2 regions of the Marinobacter sediminum genome follow, and region 2 is predicted to be linked to the other one. Evidence: predicted binding sites of a transcription regulator. Region 2 holds the regulator's gene; the other holds the start of a gene.
The links. Region 2 encodes sigma-54, which starts transcription at its own class of promoters, with help from an activator protein. Its sites were predicted from a motif close to ANTGGCATNNANNTTGCTNT; they were not measured.
Positions count from the first base shown of each region.

Region 1: the regulator sigma-54 is predicted to act here: its motif matches at 4,639-4,658, upstream of glnK (P-II family nitrogen regulator).

Region 1 is NZ_JAGTWY010000001.1:3,769,556-3,777,619, reverse strand. Features, by position in the region: gene rdgB (RdgB/HAM1 family non-canonical purine NTP pyrophosphatase) at 1-17, shown strand, start outside; gene hemW (radical SAM family heme chaperone HemW) at 22-1,170, shown strand; gene KFJ24_RS17655 (hypothetical protein) at 1,170-1,703, shown strand; gene trmB (tRNA (guanosine(46)-N7)-methyltransferase TrmB) at 1,719-2,453, opposite strand; gene KFJ24_RS17645 (YifB family Mg chelatase-like AAA ATPase) at 2,530-4,062, opposite strand; gene KFJ24_RS17640 (accessory factor UbiK family protein) at 4,134-4,388, opposite strand; gene glnK (P-II family nitrogen regulator) at 4,768-5,106, shown strand; gene KFJ24_RS17630 (ammonium transporter) at 5,178-6,458, shown strand; gene speE (polyamine aminopropyltransferase) at 6,540-7,421, opposite strand; gene speA (biosynthetic arginine decarboxylase) at 7,632-8,064, shown strand, end outside.
Region 2 is NZ_JAGTWY010000001.1:1,989,107-1,997,170, reverse strand. Features, by position in the region: gene mgtE (magnesium transporter) at 1-484, opposite strand, end outside; gene KFJ24_RS09485 (HPr family phosphocarrier protein) at 600-869, opposite strand; gene rapZ (RNase adapter RapZ) at 876-1,760, opposite strand; gene ptsN (PTS IIA-like nitrogen regulatory protein PtsN) at 1,789-2,259, opposite strand; gene hpf (ribosome hibernation promoting factor) at 2,346-2,654, opposite strand; gene KFJ24_RS09465 (RNA polymerase factor sigma-54) at 2,767-4,293, opposite strand; gene lptB (LPS export ABC transporter ATP-binding protein) at 4,454-5,179, opposite strand; gene lptA (lipopolysaccharide transport periplasmic protein LptA) at 5,157-5,714, opposite strand; gene lptC (LPS export ABC transporter periplasmic protein LptC) at 5,698-6,339, opposite strand; gene KFJ24_RS09445 (KdsC family phosphatase) at 6,336-6,905, opposite strand; gene KFJ24_RS09440 (KpsF/GutQ family sugar-phosphate isomerase) at 6,905-7,885, opposite strand.

The DNA of each region.
Region 1 (8,064 bases), 1.8 Mb from region 2:
TCAGGGCGGGAGCATAGCCCCATGACCGCCCCGTCAACGGTGGCGGTCAGACCGCCCCTCAGCCTGTACCTTCATGTGCCCTGGTGTGTTCGCAAGTGCCCCTATTGCGACTTCAACTCCCACGTTGCCAGGCAGGAAATCCCGGAAACAGCTTACCTGAAGTCGATGCTTGAGGATCTGGATCAGGATCTCGCCTTTGCCAAGGACCGTGAGATTCAAACGGTCTTTATTGGCGGCGGCACCCCCTCACTGATGAGCGGTGAGTTTTACCGGAACCTTTTCAGGGAACTCCGCGCCAGGCTGGATCTGTCCGCTGACGCCGAAATCACTCTGGAAGCCAATCCCGGCACGCTGGAACAGGGCCGATTCGAGGCGTTCCGGCAAGCCGGAATCAACCGGTTATCCATCGGCGTCCAGAGTTTCAATCCCGCACATCTGAAAACCCTGGGGCGCATTCATGACAGTGACGCGGCCCATCGTGCCATTGCAGCCGCCCGGCAGGCCGGTTTCGACAATTTCAACGTGGACCTGATGCACGGCCTGCCCGACCAGACACCGGAAAATGCCATCGCGGATCTTGAGGCCGCACTGAGCCACAGCCCCCCTCATGTGTCCTGGTATCAGTTGACACTTGAGCCGAACACCGAGTTCTATAGCCGCCCGCCCGACCTGCCGGACGATGACCGGCTCTGGGACATCTACCGCCAGGGTTCCGCATTTCTGAGACGGCACGGTTTCCAGGATTACGAGGTTTCCGCCTGGAGCCAGCCGGGCATGGCCTCACGCCACAACCTGAACTACTGGATGTTCGGAGACTATCTGGCACTGGGCGCCGGTGGCCACGGCAAGGTCAGCCTCGCCGACGGCAGTATCCGACGATATTGGAAAACCCGTCAGCCAGACGCCTACCTGAATCGCATAGGTAGCCGCACGGCCGGTTCTGAAATCATTGACGTAAATGAACTGCCACTGGAGTTCCTGATGAACGCGTTACGCCTTTCCGAAGGCGTAAACGAAGAACTGTTCACTGAACGTACAGGTTTACCCCTGTCGTCAGTTGCGGTAAAACTTGAACAGTTGCGTGAGGAAAAGCTGCTGGAAAGGGACCGAATTCAGGCCACCGACCTCGGCCAACGATACCTGAACAGCCTGTTGGAGCGTTTTCTGTAATGGACACAGCTAACGGATCGGCAGCCCTGCCGAAGAGCCTTAAGGCCAGCCTCCTGCTGGCGGCAGTGCTGTTGATTGCTCTGCTGCTGGTCAATCAGCCACTGCAGACAGGCTCCGCGCCCCAGGGCATCGTCAGTTTCCAGATGGCCGGGACTGCAGATCAGTCGCACGCCATTCTTCGAAGCTGGCGAGCAGATGGCGTGGTCTGGGCGAAAGTCTCGCTGTGGCTGGATTTTCTTTTTATACCGGTCTACGTGCTGGCCCTGCTTCACCTGACCCGTCACCTGATGCGGGACCGCCCCGGCATTCGGGAGCGAGTGGTTGCGCGCTGGATACGGGCCATGTTTCTGGCAGCCGGCCTCAGCGATGGTGCCGAGAACATACTGCTTCTGAATAACTTTAATCCGCCTACTGATATGGTGAGCCTTTCCGCCACCATCTGCGCACTGGTCAAGTTTACCGGGCTGACCCTGGGGGGTGCCGGCCTGGTGATTATCAGGGCTGCACGCCGCCACCCGTTTGTCCATGGCTAACGGCGCGACCCCCGATCAATTGGTGCGATGGAAAAGCAGATCCCAGACGCCATGCCCGAGGTGCTCACCGCGCTTCTCGAACTTGGTGATCGGACGATCATCAGGCTTGGGTGAGAACTCACCCGGCTCCTGAGTATTGGCAAACCCCTCCGACTCCACCATGACTTCCATCATGTGTTCGGCGTAATTTTCCCAGTCTGTTGCCAGGTGCAGAATACCCCCGACCCGCAGCTTGTGGCGGATACGCTGGACGAATTCTGCCTGGACCAGACGGCGTTTATGATGCTTCTTCTTATGCCAGGGGTCCGGGAAGAACACCATAACCCGATCCAGACAGGCGTCCGGCAAGCAAAGATCAATCACGTCGTTGGCATCGATATTATAGACCCGCACATTTTCCAGGCCGCGGTCCTCAACTTCCTTGAGGAGAGCCCCCACCCCGGGGAGATGCACTTCCACACCAATAAAATCCTGCTCTGGAGCCGCTTCCGCCATATCCGCCAGCGACTTGCCCATACCGAACCCGATTTCCAGGTTAAGCATGGCATCACGCCCAAACACCTGGCGTGGATCGATCATGCCGTCTTCCCGGGTCAGGCCGTATTTCGGCCAGCTACGCTCGAAAGCTTTCTTCTGGCCTTCGGTCATGCGGCCCTGACGAAGGACAAAACTGCGCACACCACGACGTGTGGTTACCGGCGAATCCGCGGAGGTCGTTTTAGGATCTTGCGGCTCTTTCTGGTCAGTCATCTGCAATCCTCAACCGCAGGCTCTGCGGGTTCTGATTAAAAGGAATTTGAGAGACAGTTTACCAGAGTCGACGGGGTCAGGAGGACACCAGGGAATTTCGTCCCTGCTGCCGGTCCAGTTGGCGGTAGCCCAGGGCCTCAACCAGATGTGCCTGACCCGGGGCATCGCAGTCATCAAGATCGGCCAGGGTTCGGGCAACCCGCAAAATCCGGTGCAACGCTCTTGCTGAAAGACCGAGCTTTTCCATGGCACCGGTCAACAGGTGCTCTCCACTGGCGTCCAGAGGACAAGCCAGGTGCAATTCGCGACCAGACAGTGCCGAATTCAGCTGATGCCGGGCGGCCTGCCGCTCCCTGGCCTGCGCTACACGTTCCCGGACCTGTGCACTGGACTCACCGCCCCCACCCTGCTGCATCAGCACCTCGCCACCCTGGACAGGGACCTCCACATGAAGATCGAACCGGTCCAGCAGTGGTCCGGAAATCTTTGAACGGTAACGCAGTACCTGCTGAGGCGTGCACTGGCATTCAATCGTGGGATGCCCACTATAACCGCAGGGACATGGATTCATAGCGCCCACCACCTGAAACCGGGCCGGAAAGGTGACCTGACGTGCAGCGCGACTGATTGCAATTTCGCCGGTTTCCATGGGTTCCCGAAGGACTTCCAGTACCCGGCGTTCGAACTCCGGTAACTCATCAAGGAACAGCACGCCGCGATGGGCCAGAGAGATTTCACCCGGACGCGGGCTGCTGCCTCCGCCAACCATCGCGACCGCCGAAGCCGTGTGATGGGGCGCGCGAAATGGCGGCCGGCGCCAGCCACTCTCTCCGAGCGGCAAACCGGCGACAGAGTGCACGCTGGCCACTTCCATGGCGGCCTCATCACTCAAGCCCGGCAGAATACCGGGCAAACGGCTGGCCAGCATGCTCTTGCCGGTTCCGGGTGGCCCAAAGAACAGAAGGTTGTGGTTGCCGGCAGCGGCAACCTCCAGTGCCCTGCGGGGCACTCCCTGGCCCCTTACATCAGACAAATCCGGCAGATTCAGGTCAGAGCCCCCATCCGGTCCAGGCGATGCTTTGGCCAGCGGCACCAGTCTGGCACGCCCACACAGGTGCTCACACACGGCGAGCAAATGACCTGCCGAGAGAACGTCCCCGTGGCTGGCAAGCGCGGCCTCACCGGCATTGGCCTGGGGCACCAGCAAGGCCCGCCCCTCCTTACGTGCAGCCAGCACAGCCGGTAAAACGCCTTTTAAGGGCCGGAGCGCGCCATCGAGGGATAGCTCGCCGACAAACTCCCATTGACTAATACTGTCGGAGGGAATCTGGCCGGAAGCGGCCAGAATGCCAAGGGCAATGGGCAGGTCAAACCGACCACCTTCTTTGGGGAGGTCGGCAGGGGCAAGGTTGATGGTAATCCGGCGCGCCGGGAAATCGAAACCGGCATTGAGCAGGGCGCTACGGACGCGCTCCTTACTTTCGCGAACGCCGGTTTCCGGCAAGCCTACGATGGAAAGGGCGGGCAGGCCGCCTGAGAGATGCACTTCAACCGTGACCGGCGGAGCAGACACACCGATGCTGGCTCGGGAATGAACGATGGCAAGCATGAGAACCTTCCGTGGTTATAAACATCTTATCTGTTCAACGGACCCGGCTTCCTGCCAGCCCGTTTGCAGGCTTACTGGTCCTGCAGCTTCTGCTCCAGTTCGGCGACCCGTTGCTCCAGCGTTTCCACCTTTTCACGGGTCTTCAGCAGCACCGCCTGCTGGGCATCAAACTCTTCCCGGGTCACCAGCTCCAGCCGGGACAGTACCGACATCACCGTGGCGCGGGCCTGGGTTTCAAAATCTTCCCGGGCAGCGCGGGCCATATCGGGAACAAACTGGCCAAACTGGCCCTGTAACTGGGCGAAAATATCCTGCGGACCTTTCACACATCACCTCTCTGGTTCAAATAATGACCGGTTTCGACCAAAGACGGGCGCTCGAACCGGACCGAAAGAGTGTATCACACCGCTGCCCCTGCCATAATGTAGGCGGTCGACATTATAATGCTCGACGCGCTCTCCAGAGCCCGCCCTAATTTGGCTCATTCCGGGGCGCAGTGCCCGGTTTTGGTGCGCACTTTTGCGCCAATCTGGGACAGTCGTTAAGTAATTGACTGTTATAAAAGACTTTTTTTGCGTTGGCATACCCGATGCTAAAGCACTCGTACGCAATCCGCACAATTGGTGTGCGAGGTGGCAGCATCCCGACCTCAACAACGGGCCGAAGAATCCCAGATGTTGAGACGGCTTTACCAAGGAGAAAGCAATGAAACTTGTGACAGCGATCATCAAGCCTTTCAAATTGGATGATGTCCGTGAGGCACTATCCGAAATTGGCGTACAAGGCGTAACGGTCACTGAAGTCAAAGGCTTCGGTCGCCAGAAGGGCCACACCGAACTCTATCGTGGCGCAGAATACGTGGTGGACTTTCTACCCAAGGTCAAGGTTGAAGTTGCTATCGGCGACAACCTCCTGGACCAGGTTATCGAATCCATCACCAAGGCAGCGAATACAGGAAAAATTGGTGACGGCAAAATTTTCGTGACCGAACTGGCACAGGCGATTCGAATCCGAACCGGCGAAACCGGCGAAGAAGCGGTCTGATCAAAGCCTGATCAACCAGACAGCCAACGCAAAAATTTATAACTTGAAAAGCCTCGTGCGGAGGGCTTCAAATGGAAAGCAATCTTAATCATATTTTCGAACTGCAGTACGCATTAGACACCTTTTACTTCCTGATCTGTGGTGCCCTGGTCATGTGGATGGCCGCGGGCTTCTCGATGCTCGAAGCAGGCCTGGTGCGTGCCAAGAACACCACTGAAATCCTGACCAAAAACGTCGCGCTGTTCGCGGTTGCCTGTACGATGTACCTGATTGTCGGTTACGACATCATGTACGGTGGCGGTCTCTTCCTCAGCGGCATCACAACCGTTGGTGAAATGGATGAAGCGGCCATAGCCGGCGTGATTGCTGCGTCCACCGAATCCGGTTTCGGCGACATGGGCGAGTACAGCGGTGCTTCCGACTTCTTCTTCCAGGTAGTCTTCGTTGCAACAGCCATGTCCATCGTTTCCGGTGCCGTAGCTGAGCGCATGAAGCTCTGGGCATTCCTCGCATTTGCTGTCGTTATGTGTGGCTTCATCTACCCGATGCAGGGCGCATGGACATGGAACGGCGATGCCGTATTCGGCATCTACGAACTGAGCTACAGCGACTACGCCGGCTCCGGTATCGTGCACATGGCTGGTGCCGCTGCTGCGCTGGCAGGTGTTCTCTTGCTGGGTGCCCGTAAAGGCAAGTACGGTGCGGATGGCCAGATCAAGGCCTTCCCGGGTGCAAACCTGCCGCTGGCAACACTGGGTATGTTTATCCTGTGGATGGGCTGGTTCGGCTTTAACGGTGGCTCTACCCTCAAACTGGGCGGTATCGGTGTTGCCAACGAAGTTGCCAACGTATTCCTGAACACCAACGCAGCCGCTGCTGGTGGTCTGATTGCAGCACTGATCGTGGCGCGCATCATGTTCGGCAAAGCTGACCTGACCATGGCCTTGAACGGCGCTCTGGCTGGCCTCGTAGCCATCACGGCTGAGCCTGCTGATCCGTCACCTCTGCTGGCCACCATCATTGGCGCCATCGGCGGTATCATCGTGGTCTTCTCCATCGTGACTCTCGACAAGCTGCGTATCGACGATCCGGTCGGTGCCATCTCTGTCCACGGTGTGGTTGGTATCTGGGGTATCTTTGCAGTCCTGCTGTCCGACGCAGATGCGACCTTCATGGGTCAGCTGGTCGGCATGCTCACCATCTTCATCTGGGTCTTCGTGACCAGCCTCATCGTCTGGGGCATCCTGAAAGCCGTCATGGGCCTCAGGGTTTCCGAGGAAGAAGAGTACGAAGGTGTGGATCTGTCCGAGTGCGGCATGGAAGCCTATCCGGAGTTTGTCAGCCAGAAGTAATGATCGCCGGCTGGCATGATCAAAAAGGGCGCCCCTCGGGGCGCCCTTTTTTATTGCCTTCTCCGGAACTGAACGAAAGCGTCAGCCTTCTCCAGGGAGTACCTGATCTTCCAGCACATCCAGCATGAACTGCGGCATGGCAAGAGCGCCATGGTGGACACCGGCGTTGTAATAGCGCGTGACGAAAGGACGATTATTGGCGTCTTCTTCCCGGAAATACCGAACCGGCTTGTCCTTACCGGCCATCGTGCAGCTCCACCAGCCAGTGGGATAAACCGGCTGCGGGAACGGAAGAGTCTGGACGTGATCAAAGCCAGCCTTGCGCATATCCTCGTGAATGGACTTGATGATGGTATTGGTATGCAACAGGGGCGACTCACTCTGCTGGACAATAATACCGCCATCTCTCAGTGCCAGCATCGCATCACGGTAGAAATCCAGCGCAAACAACCCCTCTGCGGGGCCAACCGGATCGGTGCTATCAATAATGATAATGTCCAGGCTGCTGGGCTCCACGTCGCGAATCCACTGGATACCGTCCCCAAAGAAGAAATTGGCGCGAGGGTCACTGTTAGCCTCGCACAGCTCCGGAAAGTATTTCTCGGATGTACGCGTTACACGCTCGTCGATTTCCACTTGCCAGGCTTCTTGCACACCGGGGTGCTTTAGCACCTCTTTCAGGGTGCCACAGTCGCCGCCACCGACAATCACCACCTTCTTCGGATCCTTGTGGGTAAACAGCGCCGGATGAGTCATCATCTCGTGATACAGGAAATTGTCCCGGGCAGTCAGCATCACACAGCCATCGAGCACCATCAGGTTTCCGAAGGTCTCGGTTTCGTAGATTTCCAGTTTCTGAAATGGCGTTTGCTCTTCGTGCAGTTTCTTTTTCACCTGCAGGGAAAAAGCCGTCCCCTGATCCTGAAATATCTCGGTGAACCAGCCTTCGTTCAATGCCGTCATCTTGTTTCTCCCGCTGTGCTCCGTGAGCTCTGTTAAAGGGCGTATTGTAGGGATGCCTTCGGGGTAGCTAAAGTGTTAATCATCACGCTGGCCCACGTATTTTCCACAGCCGGTTCTTTTAGCCAGCAACAGGAATCCATACAATGACGTCCAGACACCGGCACCTGAACATCCACCCCGCCGGCCCGGTTTCCTGACAGGATAGCAAGCATGAGCGAAGCCAGCGGCACCCCTGCCCACAAGATCTATAACATCGACCACTGGAGCGATGGCTATATTGGCGTAAATCATGGGGGCGAAGTGATGATTCGCCCGGATCGCGGCCACAGCCCGGCACAGATAAACCTGCCCGAGCTGGCACGCTCGCTGTCGAATTCCGGTGTGCAGTTTCCGGTACTGATCCGTTTTACTGACATACTGCATGACCGGGTCAACACGCTGTGCGACGCCTTCAACGAAGTGGCTGCCGATCAGGGCTACCAGGGCCAATACACCGCCGTGTATCCGATCAAGGTCAACCAGCAGCGGAGGGTCATCGAGGAACTCGTGTCTGCGGAGCCTGCAGCATCGAATGGTCAAATCGGTCTGGAGGCTGGCAGCAAGCCCGAACTGATGGCCGTTCTGGCAATGTCCCGTGAGCCAG
Region 2 (8,064 bases):
GGAGTACAACGTCAATGCTGATGTCCGGGCGCACCGTGATGGTGTCCGTGTTCATCAGACCGCCGGCGGTGTCCTCCGGGTAGGAGAGAACTTCTTCGACCCGTTGCCGGTCCTGGTCGTCCATGGTGTCCAGAACTTCCTGGATCACCGTGTCCGGTAATTGCTGCAGCAGGTCGGCGAGATCGTCCGACTCGAAATCCTCGATGATATCCGCCAGTTCCTGCGCATTGAGCTGGCTCAGGAAATAACCACGGATGTCGTCGCTCAGGTACTGGAGAACTTCCCCTTCCAGCTCTTTATCGACCAGATTCCACAGCAGGGCCCGCTCGCGGGGCGGGGAAGATTCCAGAAGGTGGGCAATATCACTGGGGCTCAGGCCGCCGTTCAGAATACGGGCAACCTGTTTCAGGGCACCACTGTCCAGGGCTTCGCCCAGGGAGCGAAGGCGTTGGCGGGCCTGGCTTTTTTCCAGAATATCGGTCATGAATTACCCACAGTCAGAAAACGCCTGTATTATAGCGGAGTTAGGTGGCACAGGTGAGAAAGAGTTGTCGTTGAATGCCGCAGAAGATTCCGTTCTGGCCGCAGCAAGCCTGGTATTACTCGCCCTCTCCGAAATAGTCATTAATCAGCTCAACCAGAGCATCAATGGCATCCTGCTCGTCCTGCCCATCCGCAACCAGTTCGACATCGGTACCCTGGCTGGCGGCAAGCATCATCACCTGCATTATGTTCTTGGCATCCACTTCCCGGCCCTTGCCGCTGATTTTTACGCTGCTGTCGAATTCCGATGCCGTGTTGACCAGCTTGGCGGTGGCCCGGGCATGCAGTCCCAGCTTGTTAATGATGGTGATGGGGCGGCGAATCATGCTGGCTCAGATCTCTTCACGGGTTTGCAGGTGCGGTAGCTCGGTGTGGCGGACCTGAACGTTACTGTAGCGCTGTCGGAAATGGCTGCAAAGCTGTTCCGAGACATAGACCGAGCGGTGTTGCCCGCCAGTGCAACCAATTGAAATGGTCATATAGCTGCGGTTGCTGTCAGCAAAAGAGGGAAGCCAGGCTTCGAGAAATGCAGTCAGATCATCGATCATTTTCCGACTGGCCGGTTCTTTTTCCAGAAAGTCGATTACTGGCTGGTCGGTGCCGACGAACTTACGCAAACTGGTGTCCCAGTACGGATTTGGCAGACAGCGGACGTCAAAGACATAGTCCGAGTCCAGCGGGACGCCGTGCTTGAAACCGAATGACTGGAACAACAGGGCCAGCTCCTGGTCCTTCCGGCCAACGACACGCTGTTTGATCATATCCCGCAGCTCGTACATGGACATGCCGGTGGTGTTCACGTAGAGATCGGAAAGCTTGGCGAGCGGCTCCAGGCACTTTTTCTCGTTGTTGATGGCTTCCCGAAGGGACGTCCTGTCATCGCTGAGTGGGTGCTTGCGTCGAGTGGCGTGAAACCGTTGGAGCAGGGACTGTTCATCGGCGTCGAGAAATATGATTTCGACTGTGACTTCGGTTTCCTCGAGCCGCCGGTAAATCTCTTCGAAGTTGGCCAGCTCGCCGGACAGGTTGCGGGCATCAATACTGACCGCCATTTTTCCCAGCCGACCGGGTGTTACCTGGTTCGCGGCTTCCCGGGTCAAGGGAAACAGCAATCCTATGGGGAGGTTGTCAATGCAGTAAAACCCCAGGTCTTCAAGAACATGGAGTGCTGTACTCTTGCCCGAACCGGACCGGCCACTGACGATGATCAGTTTCATGGTCACCCTGTCTCCACAACAATGAGTGTTAGCCGTCTGCAGCTGTCATGCGCTCATAAAGTGTCTTGGCATCTTCACACTGGCGCAGACGATCGCAGAATGCGCGTTCGTTAAATTTCTCGGCCAGCTGGCTGAGCAGTTCCAGGTGCTCGCTGGTTGCCTCCTTGGGAACAACGAGGGCAAACACGAGATCCACCGGCTGGTTATCGATGGCGTCGAACTCGATGCTTTCTTCCAGCGTGAGCAGAACGCCGACGACGTGATCCAGTCCTTCCAGGCGGCAATGGGGTATGGCAATGCCTTGGCCAATACCGGTGCTGCCCAGGCGCTCACGCGCGACCAGATTATTGAAGATCTGGGTTTCGCTGAGCGAGCCGTCATGCTGGTTGATCTGCTCGGCAATGGATTCCAGAACCCGTTTCTTGCTGGATGCAGGTATCCGGCAAAGACTCAGCTCCGGTGCAAGGATGTTGTCAATGGTCAGGGATGTGTCGCTCATGAATCGACTGCATTTCCGTAAAAAAAAGGCTGCGGCAGGTTAGCCATGCCGCAGCGCGATTAGATGACACGCATGAAAACGGGCGTTTAACGAGACCCGTTTCCGTGCATCCGGTCTACATTCTTTTCCTTATGCTTGAGGATCTGACGGTCCAGCTTGTCAATGAGCGAATCAATCGCTGCATACATATCCCCATTCTCAGCCTTTGCGTGAATCTCACCACCAACCACGTGAAGCGTCGCCTCCGCCATCTGGCGCACTTTTTCCACTTCCAGGGTTACCTGGCAATTGCTGATGTGGTCAAAGTGGCGTTCCAGCTTGCCAAATTTTTCTGAAACGTAATCTTTCAATGCGGGAGTCAGTTCTACGTGATGGCCTGAAATATTGAGTTGCATAGGCGTCTCCTGTTGTCATCATGCCGACTCCCGAGGGGGCCGGGCTGAGTGCTGGCGCATCGCGCGCCGGCGAATCGTGTTCCTGGGCAAGGCCTGTAAAGTAAAAGGCTCCCTATACCAGTCGCTTCCGCTCGTTTGAGGGTGGTATATGCATCGCTTCTCGATACTTGGCCACCGTGCGTCTCGCCACCTTGATACCTTGTTCCCCTAGCATGGCTGCAATTTTACTGTCACTCAACGGCTTTTTGGGAGTTTCTGCTGCAACCAGCTTCTTGATCATTGCACGGATTGCCGTGGAGGAGCATTCACCACCCTCATTCGTGCTGACGTGACTGGAGAAGAAGTACTTGAGTTCAAAAATTCCCCGGGGGGTGTGCATGAATTTCTGAGTAGTAACACGGGAAATCGTCGACTCATGCATCTCCACCGCCTGGGCAATATCAGAGAGGATCAGCGGCTTCATGGCCTCTTCACCCTCGTCCAGAAATCCCTGCTGGTGCTCGACGATGCGGGTTGCCACCTTCAGCAAGGTTTCATTGCGGCTTTGCAGGCTCTTGATAAACCATTTGGCCTCCTGAAGCTGATCCCGCATGTAGGTGTTATCAGCGCTGCTATCCGCTCGCCTTATAAGAGAAGCATAGCTTGCATTAACGCGAATGCGCGGAGCGATTTCCGGATTCAGCTCTACGCGCCAGCGTCCGTTGTCTTTGCGGACAATAACATCAGGGATGACATAGTCCGGCTCGGCCTGGTCGATGACATCACCCGGGCGAGGGTTCAGGCCGGTAATCAGGGCCAGAACCTCTCTTAGCTGGTCTTCTTTTAACCGGCTCCGGCGCAGTAGCTGGGCGTAATCCCTGTTGCCCAGCAAATTGATGTAATGGGTAATGACCAACCGCGCCTGGGCCAGCCAGGGCGTGTCCGGAGGTAACTGGCTCAGCTGGATTAACAGGCATTCCTGAAGATCTCGCGCAAACACGCCAGGGGGGTCAAAGTGCTGTAAGCGATGCAATACCGCCTCAACCTCGTCCAGCTCGAGCGGATCTTCCTCGTTTTCATCAACCAGGCCGGTGTGAATTTCTTCCAGGGGACTGGTCAGATAGCCTCTGTCGTCCACCGCATCCATCAGGGCGTGCGCAATGGCCCGATCCCGTTCGCTCAGTGGCGTCAGGTTCAGTTGCCACTCCAGATGATCCCGGAGGGTTTCGGTGGGGGAGTTGCGGGTCTCGAAATCGTGGTCGTTTTCATCATCGTTCCGGGCTGCCGGTGCGGGAGCCGACTGGTAAATATCGTCCCAGGCAGTGTCGACAGGCAGGTCATCGGGAATGTTATCCGGAATCTCATTTTCCGAAGCCCAGTCGGGACCATTTTCCGTTTGATCCCAGTCCTGGCTGCTGTCCGGCTGTGCTTCGGCTGTTGTCTCTGAGCCGGCGTCTTCGCTGTTCGAGTCCGGTTCGCCCGAACTGGATTCCGGCTCGTCGTCATCCTCAGAGGTTTCCAGCATCGGATTGGATTCCAGTGCCTGCTGGATTTCCTGTTGAAGGTCGAGTGTGGAAAGCTGCAGTAGCCGGATCGCCTGTTGCAGCTGGGGCGTCATGGTCAGGCTTTGACCCAGCTTTAACTGTAAGGAGGCTTTCATCACCATGGTTCAGGATCCGTTACTCATCAGCGCTCTGCTTCGTGGACAGTCACATAAAAATTCGTTGTATGCCGGTCACTTGCCGCTACGGGAAAAAACCCTGCAAGTTCTTTGCCGAGTTTACTTGCTACAGTTCATCAACACAATCGGCCAAAGGAAGTCACAGCCTGAATTCGCTGCCCAGATACACTTCCTTAACCTGCTCGTTGGCAAGGATCGCTTCTGAATTTCCAGAGGCGATGATGTGCCCGCCGGACACGATGTAGGCATTCTCGCAGATGTCCAGGGTTTCCCGCACATTGTGATCGGTGATCAGCACGCCAATGCCCTTATCCCTGAGGTGGCGGATAATGTGCTTGATGTCGCTCACCGAAATCGGATCAACGCCTGCAAAGGGCTCATCCAGAAGAATAAATGCAGGTTCCATTGCCAGCGCTCTGGCTATCTCCACCCTGCGGCGCTCGCCCCCTGACAATGCCATGCCCACGCTGTCGCGGATATGGGTGATATGGAATTCCTCCAGCAGCTCCTGCAGTTTGCTCTCGCGATCAGCCCGTCCGAGCCCCTTGCGAGTCTCGAGGATGGCCATAATGTTGTCACGTACCGACAGTTTCCGGAAAACCGATGCTTCCTGGGGCAGGTAGCCAATTCCCTTCCGGGCGCGGCCATGCATGGGCAAGGGCGTAATGTCCTGGCTGTCGATGGTGATTCGACCTCTGTCTGCGGGCACCAGCCCTACAATCATGTAAAAGCAAGTCGTTTTCCCTGCGCCATTGGGTCCCAACAGGCCGACAATCTCGCCGCTTCGGATTTCCAGGGAGACGTCAATCACCACTTTTTTCTGCTTGTAGCTTTTTGCCAGATTACTGGCTCTGAGAACTGCCATCTGATCCCTGTTTGCTGCTGGTGCTGCGTGGCTGGATAACCATTTCGACACGGCCGGTGCCGGAGCCGGTGTCTTCTCCACCCTCTGCGGTGACGACCCGATGGACCGTATCATAATGAATGACGTCGCCCCGGAACAGGTTGCCATTCTGCTCAATGACGGCTTCACGCTCAAACGTCAGCTCGCTGTCTGAGGCAGACCATGTGATATTGCGTGCCCGGGCGTCTGTTTGTCCGCCGCCTTCCCGGGACGGCTGCTGGTAATGGGCGGGGCGTCCGGATGCTTCGATGCGGCTCAGGCCCTCCTCGCTTCGAAACAGCACGACCTGATCTGCGGAAAGGCGGGTCTTACCCTGGATAAGCTCAACGGCCCCGGTGTAGGTCGCGATGCCTTTATTATCGTCCAGTCGAGCGTTATCAGCGCTCACGGTAATAGGTTGGTCCGAGTCAAGATCAAAAGCGGCTGTGGGGGCTGCCACAACCAGGCCAATCACGACTGTCAACAGCGCCTGGAGGCGGTTATTTACCGGTTTCATAGCGTCCTTCCACCTGGGAGTTGAGTTCCAGAATACGTTTATCAATCCATGCCTTCATTCCCTTGGCACGGGTGACACCGATCCTGTCAGTAATCTCGACGGGCGCATCGGTATAGGCAGTGCCCAAATCATTGTCCAGTGTCAGGCTTGATGTTGTAAGTGTGGCCTCCCGGTCGCCAACCGTCCGGATAACGCGCACATTGCCTGTCAGGTAGAGCAGATTTTCATTTTGCAGCAGACTGCCGTTCTCTGCCTCAACAACCCAGGGCTTGGTTCCCGGCTCACCGTAGAGTTCAGCCCGGGGCGATTCCATGGTCGCCAGGTTGCCTTCCTCGAATTGTTCAATACGTGGACTGGTGAACTGTACCTTCAGATTGCCGGCCTCGTCATAGGTGGTGTAGCTGCCATTCACTATAAAGCCATCCGGCTCCCCCTTGCCTCGGAGTTCCGCTGCGTCATTTGAGACCACAGTTGGCTCATCACTGCGCCAGAGCAGGAACACGGTGGCCAGAATGGTACCGATCAGCGCGAGGGTGCGGATCCAGGGGCGATATTCAAGCTGGAGCAGAGAAACCAAGCGGCCCTTGACGTCGCTTTTGATGTCGCTGGATGCCCCGCTACTCATGCATCAGGCTCCAGATATCGGGACAAGGCCTGGTCCAGTTTGTCCTGGGCTGTCAGCAGCAGGTCGCAGGCTTCGCGGACCGCGCCACTGCCACCCGCTGCCTGAGTACAATAGTCAGCGTGATCGCGAACCAGCCAGTAGGCGTTCGGGACAGTGATGCCCAGCCCGGAAAACCTGATGGCCGGAAGATCGGGAAGGTCGTCGCCCATATAGGCGATGGCTTCCGGCCGGATGCCTGTTTTCCCGGCGAGTTCCTCCAGTGCAACTTTTTTGTCTTCACGGCCCTGCATCAGATGGGGGATGCCAAGGTCGCGCATGCGCTTTTCGGTCAGGGGAGACTGGCGACCGGTGATCACGGCTACGGTGATGCCCGCTGCCATTAACTGTTTCAGACCGAGGCCATCGAGAATATTGAAGGCTTTGAGCTCATCTCCGTTGGCGCTGAAGTAGAGTCTGCCGTCGCTCATGATGCCGTCTACGTCCAGGGCAATAAGCCGAACGCGCTCTGCCTTGGCCAGTAACGACGCCGACCATTCCGGGCTTAACGGGCTACTGATGACGGCCATTAGATAACCCCGGCCCGCAGGAGGTCATGCATGTTGATGGCGCCCACCAGAGCGCCGGATTCGTCGGTCACTGGCAGCGCATTGATCTTCATCTCTTCCATGATGTTCAGGGCTTCCGCCGCCAGGTGATCCGCCGCGATGGTCTTGCCGTTGCGGGTCATAACGTCCTGAATCGGGGTGGTGTGTAAATTGGGGTTTGTGTCCAGCGTGCGGCGAAGATCGCCGTCGGTAAAGACGCCGGTGAGGTTGCCTTGGGCGTCGATAATCGTCGTCATGCCCAGACCCTTGCGGGAAATCTCGAGAAGCGCACCACTGAGGGTGGTGCCCTCTGTAACCCGCGGTATGGTGTCGCCAGTGTGCATAATGTCGGATACGCGCAGCAGGAGCCGCCTTCCAAGACTGCCTCCCGGGTGGGACAGGGCAAAGTCCTCAGTACTGAATCCGCGGGCCTCAAGTAGCGAAACCGCCAGTGCATCCCCCATCACCAGAGTGGCTGTGGTGCTGGAGGTCGGGGCCAGTCCGAGCGGGCAGGCTTCGGTTTGTACGCTGACGTCCAGATTGGCCACAGCCTCCCGGGCCAGGGTGGAGTGGGGGTTGCCCGTCATGCTGATGAGCGGGGCACCCATGCGCTTGATCAGCGGGAGAATGGTGACCACTTCGCTGGTGTTGCCACTGTTGGAGATTGCGATTACCACATCCTGGCTGGTGATCATGCCCAGGTCACCATGGCTCGCTTCTCCCGGGTGAACGAAGAATGAGGGGGTGCCGGTACTGGCCAGGGTAGCGGCGATCTTGTTGCCAATATGGCCAGACTTGCCCATGCCGGTTACGACCACACGACCCTTACAGGCCATGATCACTTCGCAGGCTCGTGTGAAATGGTCATCAATGCGTGTCTCCAGGGCATCGATGGCATCACGCTCGATACGAATGGCTCGAAGCGCGGGGGTGCGGAAATCCTTTGAATTCTGTTCGGTCATCGGGCTTTGGGCCTGGCTCGCTGTGAGAAAAAACTGAAACTTTGTTAACGAAACCGTCCGACGTGGACTCGTCGAAAGGTGCCGAGAGTATATCATTTCCAGCACAAATCTCCGTCCGGTTACAGAAAGTTCAGTGAAACTGATCATGGCAATCGATACATTTGCGTTTGATGGATTGA